Regions from separate parts of the Streptomyces sp. NPDC093225 genome, predicted to be linked through region 1. Evidence: riboswitches for the same ligand, from Rfam matches in the RefSeq annotation. Region 1 holds a riboswitch; the other holds the start of a gene.

Region 1 (7,761 bases):
CGTCGCCAAGGGTGACAAGTTCCAGTCCGTCGCCGCCGACCTGGCCAAGCACGTGGCCGCCACGTCCCCGGCGGACATCGAGGCGCTGCTCGCGTCCGAGATCGAGGCCGGCAAGACCGTCCAGGCCTTCGTCGACGAGGCCAACGCCAACCTCGGCGAGAAGATCGTCCTGGACCGCTTCGCGCAGTTCGCCGACGGCTTCGTCTTCTCCTACATGCACCGCACCATGCCCGACCTGCCGCCGCAGATCGGTGTCCTGGTCGAGCTGGACAAGGCCGACGCCGACCTGGCCAAGGGCATCGCGCAGCACATCGCCGCGTTCGCGCCGAAGTACCTCGCCAAGGAGGACGTGCCGGCCGAGGTCGTCGAGACCGAGCGCCGCGTCGCCGAGGAGACCACCCGCGCCGAGGGCAAGCCCGAGGCCGCCCTGCCGAAGATCGTCGAGGGTCGCCTCAACGGCTTCTTCAAGGACGCCACGCTGCTCGGCCAGGCGTACGCGCTCGACAACAAGAAGTCCGTCGAGCAGGTCCTCAAGGACGCCGGTGTCACCCTGAAGCGCTTCGCCCGCATCAAGGTCGGCATCTGAGTCCGTAACCCACGGACCCCGGACCCCGGTAGGGTCTGAAGCAGTCGCCCGTTCGCGCGGGACGACCGCAGATCTGACGAGGAGGCCATTGCCGCACAGGGAACCGCAAGGACCCCGGCAATGGCCTTCTTCGTATGTGCACGAGGAGATCTCCATGAATCAGGGCGTGGACACCCACACCGCTTCCGACGACAAGAGCGACCACGACAAGAAGGGCCGCGGCCGCTTCCTCCTGAAGCTGTCGGGTGAGGCCTTCTCCGGCGGCGGGGGCCTGGGCGTCGACCCCGACGTCGTGCACGCGATCGCTCGCGAGATCGCGGGCGTCGTCCGGGACGGCGCCGAGATCGCCGTGGTCATCGGCGGCGGCAACTTCTTCCGCGGCGCCGAGCTGCAGCAGCGCGGCATGGACCGTGCCCGCTCCGACTACATGGGCATGCTCGGCACGGTCATGAACTGCCTGGCCCTCCAGGACTTCCTGGAGAAGGAGGGCATCGACTCGCGCGTCCAGACGGCCATCACCATGGGCCAGGTCGCCGAGCCGTACATCCCGCTGCGCGCCGTGCGCCACCTGGAGAAGGGCCGCGTCGTGATCTTCGGCGCCGGTATGGGCATGCCCTACTTCTCCACCGACACCACGGCCGCCCAGCGTGCCCTCGAGATCGACGCCGAGGCCCTGCTCATGGGCAAGAACGGCGTGGACGGCGTCTACGACTCGGACCCCAAGGCGAACCCGGACGCGGTCAAGTTCGACGCGCTCGAGTACGGCGAGGTCATCACCCGTGACCTCAAGGTCGCCGACGCCACCGCCATCACGCTGTGCCGTGACAACAAGCTGCCGATCCTCGTCTTCGAGCTGCTCGCGGAGGGGAATATCGCGCGCGCCGTCAAGGGTGAGAAGATCGGCACGCTCGTGAGCGACCAGGGCGACCGGGCCTGAGCGGGCCCGCCCCCCGCCTGAACCATCCACTCAAGACATGCAGGAGCACGTGGTGATCGAAGAAATCCTCCTCGAGGCCGAGGAGAAGATGGAGAAGGCCGTCGTGGTCGCCAAGGAGGACTTCGCCGCGATCCGCACCGGCCGTGCGCACCCGGCGATGTTCAACAAGATCGTGGCGGACTACTACGGTGCCATCACGCCCATCAACCAGCTCGCGTCCTTCTCGGTGCCCGAGCCGCGCATGGCCGTGGTGACCCCGTTCGACAAGAGCGCCCTGCGCAACATCGAGCAGGCCATCCGCGACTCCGACCTCGGCGTCAACCCGAGCAACGACGGCAACATCATTCGCGTGGTGTTCCCCGAGCTGACCGAGGAGCGCCGCCGCGAGTACATCAAGGTCGCCAAGGGCAAGGCCGAGGACTCGAAGGTCTCCATCCGCTCCGTGCGCCGCAAGGCCAAGGAAGCCCTCGACAAGCTGGTCAAGGACAAGGAGACCGGCGAGGACGAGGTCCGCCGCGCCGAGAAGGAGCTCGACGACACCACCGCGAAGTACGTCGCGCAGGTCGACGAGCTGCTCAAGCACAAGGAAGCCGAGCTCCTCGAGGTCTGATGAACGACTCTCCCTGGGGGGCGGAGCCGGTTCCGGCGGGTCCCGCATACGATGTGTACGTAGGCCAGCAGACTCGGCCCATGCCCATCGTGCCCGACGCCGCCGGATCAGACTTCGATGACCGGGAAGCACGCGAGAGGGGGGCCGCTCCGGGAAGCGGCCCCCTGTTCCGCGACGAGACGCCGCCGCAGGAGCCCATGCCCAGCCCCCCGCCTCCGCCGTCGCAGGCACCGCAGGACACCCCCCAGCCCCCGCAGAAGAAGCGGGCCGGGCGGGACCTGCGCGCCGCCATAGGGGTCGGCGTCGGCCTCGGCGCCGTGATCGTCGCCTCGCTGTTCATCGTCAAGGCCGTCTTCGTCGGGGTCATCGCCGTCGCCGTGGTCGTCGGCCTGTGGGAGCTCACCTCCCGCCTCGAAGAGCGCAAGGCCATCAAAGCCCCGCTGGTGCCGCTCGCGGTCGGTGGGGCGGCGATGGTCGTCGCCGGGTACGTGCGCGGCGCCGAGGGCGCCTGGGTCGCGATGGCCCTCACCGCCCTCGCGGTGCTCGTGTGGCGGATGACGGAGCCTCCGGAGGGATACCTCAAGGACGTCACGGCGGGCGTGTTCGCCGCGTTCTACGTGCCCTTCCTCGCCACGTTCGTGGCGCTGCTGCTGACCGCCGACGACGGCCCGCAGCGGGTGATCACCTTCCTGCTGCTCACCGTGGTGAGCGACACGGGTGCGTACGCGGTCGGCTGGCGGTTCGGCAAGCACAAGCTGGCCCCCCGCATCAGCCCCGGCAAGACCCGCGAGGGCCTGGCCGGTGCGGTGGCCTTCGCGATGGCCGCGGGCGCGCTGTGCATGCAGTACCTGATCGACGGCGGCAGCTGGTGGCAGGGCCTGGTCCTGGGCCTCGCGGTCGCGGTCAGCGCCACCCTCGGCGACCTGGGCGAGTCCATGATCAAGCGGGACCTGGGCATCAAGGACATGGGCACGCTGCTGCCGGGCCACGGCGGCATCATGGACCGGCTGGACTCGCTGCTGCCGACCGCGCCGGTCGTGTGGCTGCTGCTGGCTCTGTTCGTCGGCACGGGCTGAAGCCCGGGGCCGGTTACTCTGGAAAGGCGCGCCGCTCGTGCGGCGCGCCTTTCGTCGTACGAGGAGTACCTGCCATGGCCCGCCCCGCTCCCGGAGAGCTCACCTTCGTCGCGCCCAAGGGAGCGAAGAAGCCGCCCCGGCACCTGGCCGACATGTCGCCGGCCGAGCGGAAGGAGGCGGTCGCCGCGATCGGCGAGAAGCCGTTCCGCGCCAAGCAGCTCTCCCAGCACTACTTCGCCCGCTACGCGCACGACCCGGCCGAGTGGACCGACATCCCGGCCGGCTCGCGCGAGAAGCTGCGCGAGGCCCTGCTGCCCGACCTGATGTCGGTCGTCCGGCACATCTCCTGCGACGACGACACCACCCGCAAGACCCTATGGCGCCTGCACGACGGCACGCTCGTCGAGTCCGTCCTCATGCGCTACCCCGACCGGGTCACGATGTGCATCTCGTCCCAGGCGGGCTGCGGCATGAACTGCCCGTTCTGCGCCACCGGCCAGGCGGGCCTGGACCGCAACCTGTCCACCGCCGAGATCGTCCACCAGATCGTCGACGGCATGCGCGCCCTGCGCGACGGCGAGGTCCCCGGTGGCCCGGCCCGGCTGTCGAACATCGTCTTCATGGGCATGGGCGAGCCGCTGGCGAACTACAACCGCGTCGTCGGCGCCATCCGCCGGCTGACCGACCCCGAGCCCGACGGCCTGGGCCTGTCCCAGCGCGGCATCACCGTCTCCACCGTCGGCCTCGTCCCGGCGATGCTCCGGTTCGCCGACGAGGGCTTCAAGTGCCGGCTCGCCGTCTCGCTGCACGCCCCCGACGACGAGCTGCGCGACACCCTCGTGCCCGTGAACACCCGCTGGAAGGTCCGCGAGGTCCTCGACGCGGCCTGGACGTACGCCGAGAAGTCCGGCCGCCGCGTCTCCATCGAGTACGCCCTGATCCGCGACATCAACGACCAGGCCTGGCGGGGCGACCTCCTCGGCCGCCTCCTCAAGGGCAAGCGGGTGCACGTCAACCTCATCCCGCTCAACCCGACCCCGGGTTCCAAGTGGACCGCCTCCCGCCCCGAGGACGAGCGGGCCTTCGTCGAGGCGATCGCCGCCCACGGCGTGCCGGTCACGGTGCGCGACACCCGTGGCCAGGAGATCGACGGAGCGTGCGGACAGCTCGCCGCGAGCGAGCGGTAGTCTGACTCCCGTACATCTGCATATTCCGACAGGGGAGCGCCACAGCGCTGAGAGTGCGGCACCGTCACGCCGCAGACCCTCTGAACCTCGCCCGGGTCATTCCGGGTAGGGAGTTCGGTCACCACTCGAGCTGTTGCGCCCTGCTCCGGCGTCCGCTCCACGAGCGCCGGGGCAGGGCCGCGTCTTCTCCTGGTCACTCCAGGAGGAATGTTTCACGTGAACACCAAGAAGATGGCGGGCGCCGCGCTCGTCGCGGCCCTCGGCTTGTCCACGCTGGCCGCCTGTGGCGGTGGCGACGGCAAGGACGAGGGCGGCTCGGCCAGCTCCGGACCGCAGTCCAAGACCGTCACGGTCGTCTCCCACGACTCCTTCACCTACACCCCCGCGGTGCTGAAGGAGTTCGAGAAGCAGTCCGGCTACACCGTCAAGGTCCTCAAGAGCGGCGACGCGGGCGCGGCCCTCAACCAGGAGATCCTGACCAAGGGCTCGCCGCGCGGCGACGTGTTCTTCGGCGTCGACAACACGCTGCTCTCGCGCGCCCTCGACAACGGCCTGTTCACCCCGTACGAGGCCAAGGGCCTGGCCGGCGTCCCCGAGCAGTACCAGCTCGACAAGGAGCACCGGGTCACCCCGATCGACTCCGGCGACATCTGCGTCAACTACGACAAGAAGTACTTCGCCGACAAGAAGATCGCCCCGCCGCAGAGCCTCGACGACCTGGTCAAGCCGGAGTACAAGAACCTGCTGGTCACCGAGAACGCGGCCACCTCCTCCCCGGGCCTGGGCTTCCTGCTCGCCTCCGTCGGCAAGTACGGCGACGAGGGCTGGAAGGACTACTGGAGCAAGCTCAAGGCCAACGGCGTCGAGGTCGTCGACGGCTGGGAGCAGGCCTACAACGAGCGCTTCTCCGGCTCCGCCGGGGGCAAGAAGGCCAAGGGCGACCGGCCGCTGGTCGTCTCGTACGCCTCCTCCCCGCCGGCCGAGGTGCTGTTCTCGGAGCCGCAGCCGGCCGTGGCGCCCACCGGTGTCGCCACCGGCACCTGCTTCCGCCAGGTCGAGTTCGCGGGCCTGCTCAAGGGCGCGAAGAACGAGGCGGGCGGCAAGGCGCTGCTGGACTTCCTGATCAGCAAGAAGTTCCAGGAGGACATGCCGCTCCAGATGTTCGTCAACCCCGTCGTCAAGGACGCGAAGCTGCCGGAGGTCTTCACGAAGCACGGGGTGGTGATCGACAAGCCGTGGACCGTCGCCCCGGACCAGATCGCCAAGAACCGTGAGCAGTGGGTCCGGGCATGGTCCTCGCTCGTCCTGAAGTAGGACCCGGAGCAGGCACGGGAACGGTCCCGGGCACGGACCGGAGGGAGCGCGTGCGCCCCTCCGGCCGTGCCGCCGCCGTGCGGCTCGGCCTCATGGCCGTGCCGCTGGCGTTCTTCGGCCTCTTCTTCGCCTACCCCGTGGCGGCGATCGTCGGCCGCGGGATCAAGACCGACGACGGCTGGCAGTTCGGCCGGATCGGCGAGGTGATCACCCGGCCCGACATCGTCGACGTGCTGTGGTTCACCACCTGGCAGGCGCTCGCGTCCACGGCGCTCACGCTGCTGCTCGCGCTCCCCGGCGCGTACGTGTTCGCGCGCTTCGACTTCCCCGGCAAGCAGGTGCTGCGCGCCGTGGTGACCGTCCCGTTCGTCCTGCCGACGGTGGTCGTCGGCTCCGCCTTCCTGGCGCTGGTGGGTCGGGGCGGGCTGTTGGACGAGCTGTGGGGCGTACGACTGGACACGACCGTGTGGGCGATCCTGCTCGCCCACGTCTTCTTCAATTACGCCGTGGTCGTCCGTACCGTCGGCGGCCTGTGGGCGCAACTGGACCCGCGTCAGGAGGAGGCCGCCCGGGTGCTCGGCGCCGGCCGGTTCGCCGCCTGGCGGCGGGTGACGCTGCCCGCGCTGGCACCGGCCGTGGCGGCCGCCGCGCTGATGGTCTTCCTCTTCACCTTCACCTCCTTCGGCGTCGTGCAGATCCTCGGCGGTCCGGCGTACGCCACCCTCGAGGTCGAGGTCTACCGGCAGACCGCGCAGTTGCTGGACCTGCCGACGGCCGCGGTGCTCACCCTGGTGCAGTTCGCCGCGGTGGGCGTGATCCTCGGTGTGCACTCCTGGACCGTGCGCCGACGCGAGACCGCGCTGCGGCTGGTCGACCCGGACCGGACGGCCCACCGGCCGCGCGGGACCGGGCAGTGGGCGCTGCTGGGCTGCGTGCTCCTGTCCGTCGCCCTGCTCATCGCCGTACCGCTGGGCGTGCTGGTGGAACGGTCCTTCGACGCCCCTGGCGGGTACGGCCTCGACTTCTACCGGGAGCTCGGGTCCGCCGACGGGGGCACGTTCCTGGTGCCGCCGCTGGAGGCGATCTGGAACTCGCTGGAGTACGCCCTCGCCGCCACCGCGATCGCCGTGGGCGTCGGGGGCCTGGCCGCGGCCGCCCTCACCCGGCGCGGCGGGCGGCTGGTGCGCGGCTTCGACGCCCTGCTGATGCTGCCGCTGGGCGTGTCCGCGGTGACCGTGGGGTTCGGCTTCCTGATCACGCTGGACGAGCCGCCGCTGGACCTGCGGACCTCGTGGATCCTGGTGCCGCTGGCCCAGGCGCTGGTCGGCGTGCCGTTCGTGGTGCGCACGATGCTGCCGGTGCTGCGTGCCGTGGACGGCCGGCTGCGGGAGGCGGCCGCGGTGCTCGGGGCCTCGCCGCTGCGGGCCTGGCGCGAGGTGGACCTGCCGCTGGTGCGGCGGGCGCTGCTGATCGCGGCCGGGTTCGCGTTCGCCGTCTCGCTCGGCGAGTTCGGGGCGACCGTGTTCATCGCCCGGCCCGACCGGCCGACGCTGCCCGTGGCGGTGGCGCGGCTGCTGGGGCGGGCAGGGGAGCTCAACTACGGGCAGGCGATGGCCCTGAGCACGATTCTGATGGTGGTGTGCGCCGTGTCGCTGCTCGTCCTGGAGCGGCTGCGGCCCGAGCGGTCCGGATCGGGGGACTTCTGATGACGCTGCTGGAACTGGACGGGGTGTCCGTCCGCTTCGGAGCGCGGACCGTGCTCGACGCCGTCGAGCTGTCCGTGGCCGAGCACGAGATCGTGTGCGTACTGGGGCCCAGCGGCAGCGGCAAGTCCACGCTGCTGCGGGTGGTGGCCGGCCTGCAGCCGGCCGCCGCCGGGCGGGTCCGGCTCGCGGGGGCCGACCAGGCCGGGGTGCCGGTGCACAAGCGGGGGGTGGGCCTGATGTTCCAGGACCACCAGCTGTTCCCGCAGCGGGACGTGGCCGGGAACGTGGCTTTCGGGTTGCGGATGCGCGGGGCCGGGCGCGCGGAGCAGCAGGCCCGGGTGGCGG
Region 2 (7,761 bases), on a different contig from region 1:
CGACGACGTTCGGCACCGGGACCATCCGCGGTCCCTTGGAGACGGTCAGCACGATGGTGTCCCCGGTGCCCGCCTGGGTCCCGGCCGCCACCGACTGGTTGGCCACCGCGCCCGCCGGCTGCGGGGAATTGGTCTGCTCCGGGGCGATCTGCACCACCAGCCCGAGCGCCTCCAGCGTCGTACGGGCCCGGTCGAGGGGCTCGCCCACCACCGTCGGCACCGGCACCGGGGCGCCCTTGCTGACCACGATCGCGACGGCCGTGTCGGGGGACCGCTGCTCGCCGGCGCCGGGATCGGTGCTGATCGCCGCGCCCCTGGCGACGTCGTGGCTGAACTCCTGCGTGACCACGCCCGGCGCCAGCCCCGCCTTGACCAGGGCCTTCCTGGCCTCCGCCAGCGGCATCCCCTTGACCGTCGGCACCGTCACGACCTTCGGGCCGCGGGAGACCGTGAGCACCACGGACCCGTTGCCGCGGATCCGCGCCCCGCCCGCCGGGTCGGTGGCCATCACGGTGCCGCGCTCGTACGAGTCGCTGAACTCGCGCCGGACGCCCTCGACGTCCAGACCGGCCGCGGCCAGCCGCTGCTGCGCGTCCGCCTGGGTCTTGCCCAGCAGGTTCGGCACCCGGGTGAACTGGCCCGAGCTCACGTACCAGACACCGGTGCCGAGCAGGACGACCAGCAGCGCTCCGAGCGCGGCGAACAGCGGCCCGCGCGGGCGCGGCCGGCGCCGCGGCGCCGGGGCGGGGTCCGGGTCCGCCACCGGCGGGTGCTCGAACCGGGCCGTGTGGTTCACGGACTCCTGCCCGCCCACCGGCCGCGGCACGACGCTGGTCCGGTCCTCCGACGCACTGCGCTCACCGGCCCGCGCCTGCGGCGGCACGGCGTCCAGCTGCGCGTCGGTGAGCGCCGCGCGGGCCTCCCGTACGAGCTGCAGCAGGGCGACCGCGTCGTACGGGCGCAGGTCCGCGGAGCGCGCGGTGGCACTCGCGACCGCCTCGTCCAGCGCGGCCGGCAGGCCCGGGACCGCGGCGGAGGGCGGCGGCACGTCCTCGTTCAGGTGCCGGTAGAGCACCTGGGCGGGGGTGTCGCCGGAGTGCGGCTTGCCGCCGGTCAGCATCTCGTAGAGCACCACACCGCAGGCGTAGACGTCCACGCGCGGGTCGGTGGTGCCGTTCTCGATCTGCTCGGGAGCGAGGTAGGAGACGGTGCCGAGGACGGCGCCGGTGGTGTTGGTGGCCGAGCCGACCGCCCGGACCAGGCCGAAGTCGGCGACCTTGACCCGGCCGTCGTCGCCGATCAGCACGTTCTCGGGCTTCATGTCCCGGTGCACGAACCCGGCCCGGTGCGCGGCGCCCAGCGCGGCCAGCACGGGTTCCAGGATGTCGAGCGCGGCCCGCGGCTGCAGCGCGCCGCGCTCGCGCAGGACGTCGCGCAGGGTGCAGCCGGGGACGTACTCCATGGCGAGGAACACGTACGGGCCGTCGGTGCCCTGGTCGAAGACGGCGACGACGTTCGGGTGCGCGAGCCGGGCCACGGACTTGGCCTCGCGGATGAAGCGGTCCACGAACGCGGCGTCGGCGGCGAGGTCCGGGTGCATCACCTTGAGCGCGAGCACGCGGTCGAGGCGGGTGTCGAGGGCCCGGTAGACCGTCGCCATGCCGCCGACCGCGATGCGGGCGTCGATGCGGTAGCGGTCGTCGAGGCTCCGCCCGACGAGCGGGTCATCCAGGGTCGTATCCACCCGCGAATTCTACGAGGGCCCGCCCCCGCCCCACCCTGCCCGTCCCCGCTTGCCACCGTCTTGTGACGCCACCGCCCCCGGACCCCCGCCCCTCGAGCTCCCCCACCACCGCTGGGAGGTGCCCCCGGGCGGGGCCGGACGCGTCGGCGCCCGAGGGCGGCCCCGGGGTCAGAAGGCCGGGCGCTCCGGGTCGAGGGCGGCGAGGCCTTCGGAGGGCGAGGAGGCCTCTGCGAAGTGACGCCGTGGGATCCGACCGGCCCGGTGGGCGAGCCGCCCCGCCGAGACCGCGTCCCGCATGGCCGCAGCCATGAGCACCGGCTCCTGCGCCCGCGTCACCGCGGACGCGAGCATCACCGCCGCGCACCCCAGCTCCATCGCCAGCGCGGCGTCGGACGCGGTCCCGGCCCCCGCGTCCAGGATCACCGGCACCGCGGCCCGCTCCGCGATCAGCTGGAAGTTGTGCGGGTTGCGGATCCCGAGCCCCGACCCGATCGGTGACCCGAGCGGCATGATCGCCGCGCACCCCACGTCCTCCAGCTTGCGCGCCAGCACCGGGTCGTCGTTCGTGTACGGCAGGACCGTGAACCCGTCGTCCACCAGCGTCTCGGCGGCGTCGAGCAGTTCGACCCCGTCGGGCAGCAGCGTCCGCTCGTCGGCCACGACCTCCAGCTTGATCCAGTCCGTACCCAGCGCCTCCCGGGCCAGCCGGGCGGTGAGCACCGCCTCGCCCGCGGTGTAGCAGCCGGCGGTGTTCGGCAGCACCTGGATCTTCAGCCGGTCGAGCACCGACAGCACCGAGCCCTGCACCGAGGGGTCCAGCCGTCGCATCGCGACGGTCGTGAGCTGCGTACCGGAGGCCAGCAACGCCCGCTCCAGGACGTCCAGGCTCGGTGCGCCCCCGGTGCCCATGATCAGGCGCGAGGAGAACTCCCGCCCGCCGAGCACGAACGGGTCGGACGGAACGGAGGCCTCGACGGCGTCGACGGGATCCGGCGGAACGGAAGGGCCCGAGGATCCGGCGGCGGCGGAGAACCCGGAAGGATCGAAGGACATCGCGCTCACCCTCCCTGCACCGCGGTCAGCACCTCGACACGGTCGCCCTCGCCGAGCGCGGTCGCCGGCCACTGCCCCCGCGGCACGACGGTTTCGTTGACGGCGGCGGCCACCCCGGAGTGCGCCGAGGTCAGGGTGGCGACCAGGACGTCCAGCGTGGTCCCCGCCGCGACCTCGCGCGGCTCGCCGTTGACGGACACGGTCATGCGAAGGACTCCTGACGTGCGGTGGGTGCGGCGCTCGGCGCCACGGGTGCTTCGGGCCCGGCCGACCGGGCCGGACCGGCGGCCGGCGGAACCGCCGACGCGGCCGTACCGGGGCCGGCGAACCGGCGCGGACTGAACGGCCGGGCCGCCTCCGGCAGTTCGCCGGTGGTCAGCAGCTCCGCCATCACGTCACCGGTGACCGGCGTCAGCAGGACGCCGTTGCGGTAGTGCCCCGTGGCCAGGTGCAGCCCGGGCAGCGCGGTGGGCCCCAGCAGCGGGGCGTTGTCGGGGGAGCCCGGGCGCAGTCCCGCCCGGGTCTCGATCAGGGGGAGTTCGGTCAGGCCGGGCACCAGCTCGTGGGCGTCCCGCAGGAGTTCGTACACCCCGCCCGCGGTGACGGTCGTGTCCCAGCCGAGCTCCTCGGTGGTGGCGCCGATGACCAGCTCGCCGTTCTCGCGCGGGACGAGGTAGACGTGGCTGCCGCGGACGACCGCCCGTACGGTCCGGGTCAGGAAGGGCGCGTACGCCGGCGGCACGCGCAGCCGCAGCACCTGCCCCTTCACCGGCCGGACCGGCGGCACGACCTCCGGGGGCAGCCCGGCCAGTCGGCCGCTGAGACTGCCGGCCGCCAGGACCACCTGGCCGGCCGTGACGTCCGTACCGTCGTCGAGCAGCGCGCCGGCGGCCCGGTCGCCGGTGACGGTGAGCCGCTCGGCCGTCGTGCGGTGGAAGACCACCCCGGCCCGGTCGCAGGCGGCGACGAGGGCGGCCGCCAGCCGGCGCGGGTCGACCTGGTGGTCGCCGTCCACGCGCAGGCCGCCGCGGACACCGGGGGCCAGCATCGGCTCCAGGCGGCGGCACTCGCGCCCGGTGAGCCACTCGGACTCCAGGCCGCAGCGCCGCTGCAGGGCGTGGAGTTCGCGCAGGTGGGCGCGGTCGTCGGCGTCGAGCGCGACGGCGAGGGTGCCGCAGGCCCGGAAGCCGATGTCCATGCCACCGCTGTCCTCGGCCAGTTCGGCCGCGAAGTCCGGGTAGCGGCGGGCGGAGGCGAGGTTGAGCCCCAGCAGGGTCTCCTCGCCGTAGTGCAGTTCGGTGACGGCGGCCAACATGCCGGCCGCGACCTGGGCCGCCCCGCCACCGGGCGAGGGGTCGACGAGTGCGGTGCGCAGGCCGCGCCGGGCGGCCCGCCAGGCGGTGACGAGCCCGATGATCCCGCCGCCGATGACGAGGACGTCGACCCCCGCCCCGGCCGAGTCCGTCGTGTCAGCGCGCGTGGGTGCGTGCATGGGCTTCCAGCCCCTCCCTTCGCCGGCATGACCCGGATCAGGTTCGGACGGTCGGAGGCCGGCCAGCCTCCCTCTCAGCCCGGTGCGCCCGGGCTCCCGCGATAGGTACGGCCGTCAGACTAACCCCCGCCCAGGAGGACGGGTAAGGCCGCCCGGTCGCGCGGCCGCCCCCGGTGCGCCCCCCGTTACCCCGATGCGGGAGCCGTCCCGGACCCCGCACACCCGGGGTAACCGACCCAGAGAGTGCCGCCCCGTGGTGTGTGGGGAAGGCGCTTGACAGGGGGGCAGGCTGGACCGGAGGCAGGCCCGGGCCTGGGGTGGCCGCAGGCCAGGGCCGAAGGCCCCGAAGCCCCAGGGGTGGGCCTGCCGCAGGGCCTGCAGGCCACCCCCGTCAAGCGCCGAGGGGACCCACACACCACGGGGCGGCCCCATGCAGGCGCGCCGAACCCAGGCCTCCACCCACCCGCCTCACCACCCACCCGCCTCACCCACGCACAACTCACTCACCCACCCACCCCGGCACCAGAGGATCCTCCAGCCCGGCCGCAGAGCACCCGCACCAAAACCGGAGGATCGACCGAACCCGGCCGGACAGGCACCGGACGGGCGCCGGACACGCACCGGATCTGCGCCGGACCAGGTCGGGAAGCCCCCATAGCAGGGTTACTGACGAACAGTCAGGTGGTTAGGGTGGAGGTGTGAGCGATCAGAGCAACCAGACGCGGGAGACGACGTACGGCGTCGTCATCGTCGGAGCGGGCATGGCCGGAGTGCAGACGGCGGTCGCCCTGCGCGAGCAGGGCTGGACCGCCCCGGTCACCCTCCTCGGCGCGGAGCCCCACCAGCCCTACGACCGCCCCCCGCTCTCCAAGGCCGTCCTCCTCGGCAAGGCCGAGGACTCCGCCTTCGAGATCGACTTCGAGGCCCTGCGCATCGACCTGCGCCTCGGCGTGGCCGTCACCGGTCTGCGCGCCGGCGACCGCGAGGTCGACACCGAGGCGGGCCCGGTCCCGTACGACGTCCTGGTCGTCGCCACCGGTGCCGAGCCGGTCACCCTGCCCGGCAGCGCCGGCGTCCCCGGCGTCCACCTGCTGCGCACCCTCGACGACGCCGCCCGCCTGAAGCCCGTGCTCGCCGAGCAGCACGACATCGTCGTGGTCGGGGCGGGCTGGATCGGGGCCGAGTTCGCCACCGCCGCCCGCGAGGCCGGCTGCGCCGTCACCGTCGTCGAGGCCGCCGACCGCCCGCTGGCCGGTGCGCTGCCGGCCGAGGTGGCCGCCCCGATGGCCGCCTGGTACGAGCAGATCGGCGTCCGGCTGCTCACCGGCTCCCGCGTCGAGAAGATCGAGCCCGCCGAGCCCGCCCGCCCGGGGGAGCCCCGTGCTGCCGGCGGCCCCGGCGCGGTCCTGCTCGCCGACGGCACCCGGCTGCCCGCCGGCGCGGTCGTCGTCGGCATCGGCGCCCGGCCCGCCACCGCCTGGCTGGCCGGCTCCGGTGTCGAACTCGGCCCGGACGGCTCCGTCACCACCGACGCCCGCCTGGCCACCTCGGTGCCCGGGGTGTTCGCGGTGGGGGACTGCGCCTCGTTCCCCTCGGCCCGCTACGGCGAGCGGCTGCTCGTCCACCACTGGGACAACGCCCTGCAGGGTCCCCGGACGCTGGCCGCGAACGTCCTCGCCGGCCCGGGTGGGGACGGGCCCGTCTACGACCCGGTGCCGTACTTCTGGTCGGAGCAGTTCGGGCGCTTCGTCCAGTACGCCGGCCACCACTCCGACAGCGACACACTGGTGTGGCGCGGCGATCCGGCCGAGGACGCGTGGGCGGTCGTGTGGCTGCGCGGCGACGTACCGGCCGCCGTGCTCTCCGTCGGACGGCCGCGGGACCTGGCCCAGGGGCGCAAGCTCATCGAGGCCGGCACCCGACTGGATCCGGCCAAGGTCGCGGACCCCGCCGTCGCGCTGAAGTCCGCCGCGGTCTGACGGCACCCGACGCCCGCACCCCACCCGACCCGACACCCACACCCCACCCGTCACCCGTCACGCGGCACCCGGCATCCCACCCCGAGATCCCGGGTGCCGGGTCCGTCGCCCGTCACCCGCATCCGTCACCCCGTACCCCTCGCCCAAGCCCCCGTCCGGACGGCCCGGGTACCGACTGTCGGTCCGGGATGGCAGGCTTGTCCCGTGACCGAGATTGACACGAAGATCGATGCTCTCGTCCCCGAGTGGCTCTACCTCCCCGACATCGCCGAAATGCTGGACGTGGAGGTGACCCGGGTCCGCCAGCTCGTCAAGGACGGTCAGCTGATCGCCGTCCGCCGCGGCGAGAACCGCGCCCTCCAGGTGCCGGCCGCCTTCATCGACGGCGACAAGGTGGTGAAGGGCCTCGCCGGCACCCTCACCCTGCTGCGGGACGACGGCTTCACCGACGAGGAGATGCTCGAGTGGCTCTTCACGCCGGACGAGACCCTGCCGGGCACCCCGGCGCAGGCCCTGAGCGAGAATCGCGGCACGGAGGTCAAGCGCCGCGCCCAGGCGCTCGCCGTCTGACCTGCCGACCAGCCGACCAGCTGACCAGCTGAACACCTGATCCGCCACGCGGTGCGCAGGACCCGTCCGGGCCCTGCGCACCGCTCACCACGGGGGGTACCTCCATGCCTGTCGACGCCCGCGCAGCCCTCGCCGACGCCCGGCTCTACCTCTGCACGGACGCGCGCAAGCGCCAGGGCGACCTGCCCGAGTTCCTCGACGCCGTCCTCGCCGCCGGGGTCGACATCGTGCAGCTGCGCGACAAGGGCATGGAGGCCGCCGAGGAGCTGGAGCACCTCCAGGTGTTCGCCGAGGCCGCACGCCGGCACGGCAGGCTCGTCGCCGTCAACGACCGGGCCGACGTCGCGCACGCCATCGGTTCCGACGTCCTCCACCTGGGCCAGGGCGACATCCCGGTGCCGGCCGCCCGCGCGATCCTCGGCGAAGGGGTGCTGATCGGCCGCTCCTGCCACGCCGAGGGCGAGGTGGCCGCGGCCGCCGCCGAGCCGGGCGTCGACTACTTCTGCACCGGCCCCTGCTGGCCCACCCCCACCAAGCCCGGCCGCTACGCCCCCGGCCTCGACCTCGTGCGCTACGCCGCCTCCCTCGGCCAGGACCGGCCCTGGTTCGCCATCGGCGGCATCGACGCCGGGAACCTGGACGAGGTGCTCGACGCCGGCGCCTCCCGCGTGGTCGTCGTACGGGCGATCACCGAGGCGGACGACCCCGGTGCCGCCGCCGCCGACCTCGCGAAGCGGGTCCGCGCCCGCCTCGCCTGACACGGCTCACGCGCCTCTCGCGTCTCACGCGCCTCACGTACCTCGCGATGCGTCACGTGTCTGATGTGACGACAGGAGGCCCGTGTGCTCCTTGTGGCCGCAGGGACCGACACAAGGTGTCCAAAAACGTGTCCGGGATATGGACGGTCCTTGGGCCCTCCCTGG

Evidence for each region. A riboswitch is a leader RNA that binds a small molecule or an ion and turns the genes downstream of it on or off. The one in region 1 is predicted to bind thiamine pyrophosphate.
Region 2: it holds a riboswitch for thiamine pyrophosphate, as region 1 does, so the genes downstream of both, thiO (glycine oxidase ThiO) here and ACIQCH_RS22025 (thiamine ABC transporter substrate binding subunit) in region 1, are expected to answer to the same signal.

The regions. Positions count from the first base shown of each region.
Region 1 covers NZ_JBIVNX010000024.1:29,288-37,048, forward strand. Annotated here, with positions in the region: gene tsf (translation elongation factor Ts) at 1-586, shown strand, start outside; gene pyrH (UMP kinase) at 741-1,523, shown strand; gene frr (ribosome recycling factor) at 1,576-2,133, shown strand; gene ACIQCH_RS22015 (phosphatidate cytidylyltransferase) at 2,133-3,209, shown strand; gene rlmN (23S rRNA (adenine(2503)-C(2))-methyltransferase RlmN) at 3,284-4,396, shown strand; TPP riboswitch at 4,417-4,526, shown strand; gene ACIQCH_RS22025 (thiamine ABC transporter substrate binding subunit) at 4,604-5,710, shown strand; gene ACIQCH_RS22030 (ABC transporter permease) at 5,803-7,416, shown strand; gene ACIQCH_RS22035 (ABC transporter ATP-binding protein) at 7,416-7,761, shown strand, end outside.
Region 2 covers NZ_JBIVNX010000009.1:28,371-36,131, forward strand. Annotated here, with positions in the region: gene pknB (Stk1 family PASTA domain-containing Ser/Thr kinase) at 1-1,744, opposite strand, end outside; gene ACIQCH_RS10945 (thiazole synthase) at 1,913-2,797, opposite strand; gene thiS (sulfur carrier protein ThiS) at 2,803-3,003, opposite strand; gene thiO (glycine oxidase ThiO) at 3,000-4,289, opposite strand; TPP riboswitch at 4,287-4,399, opposite strand; gene ACIQCH_RS10960 (NAD(P)/FAD-dependent oxidoreductase) at 4,988-6,268, shown strand; gene ACIQCH_RS10965 (Rv2175c family DNA-binding protein) at 6,473-6,838, shown strand; gene thiE (thiamine phosphate synthase) at 6,943-7,596, shown strand.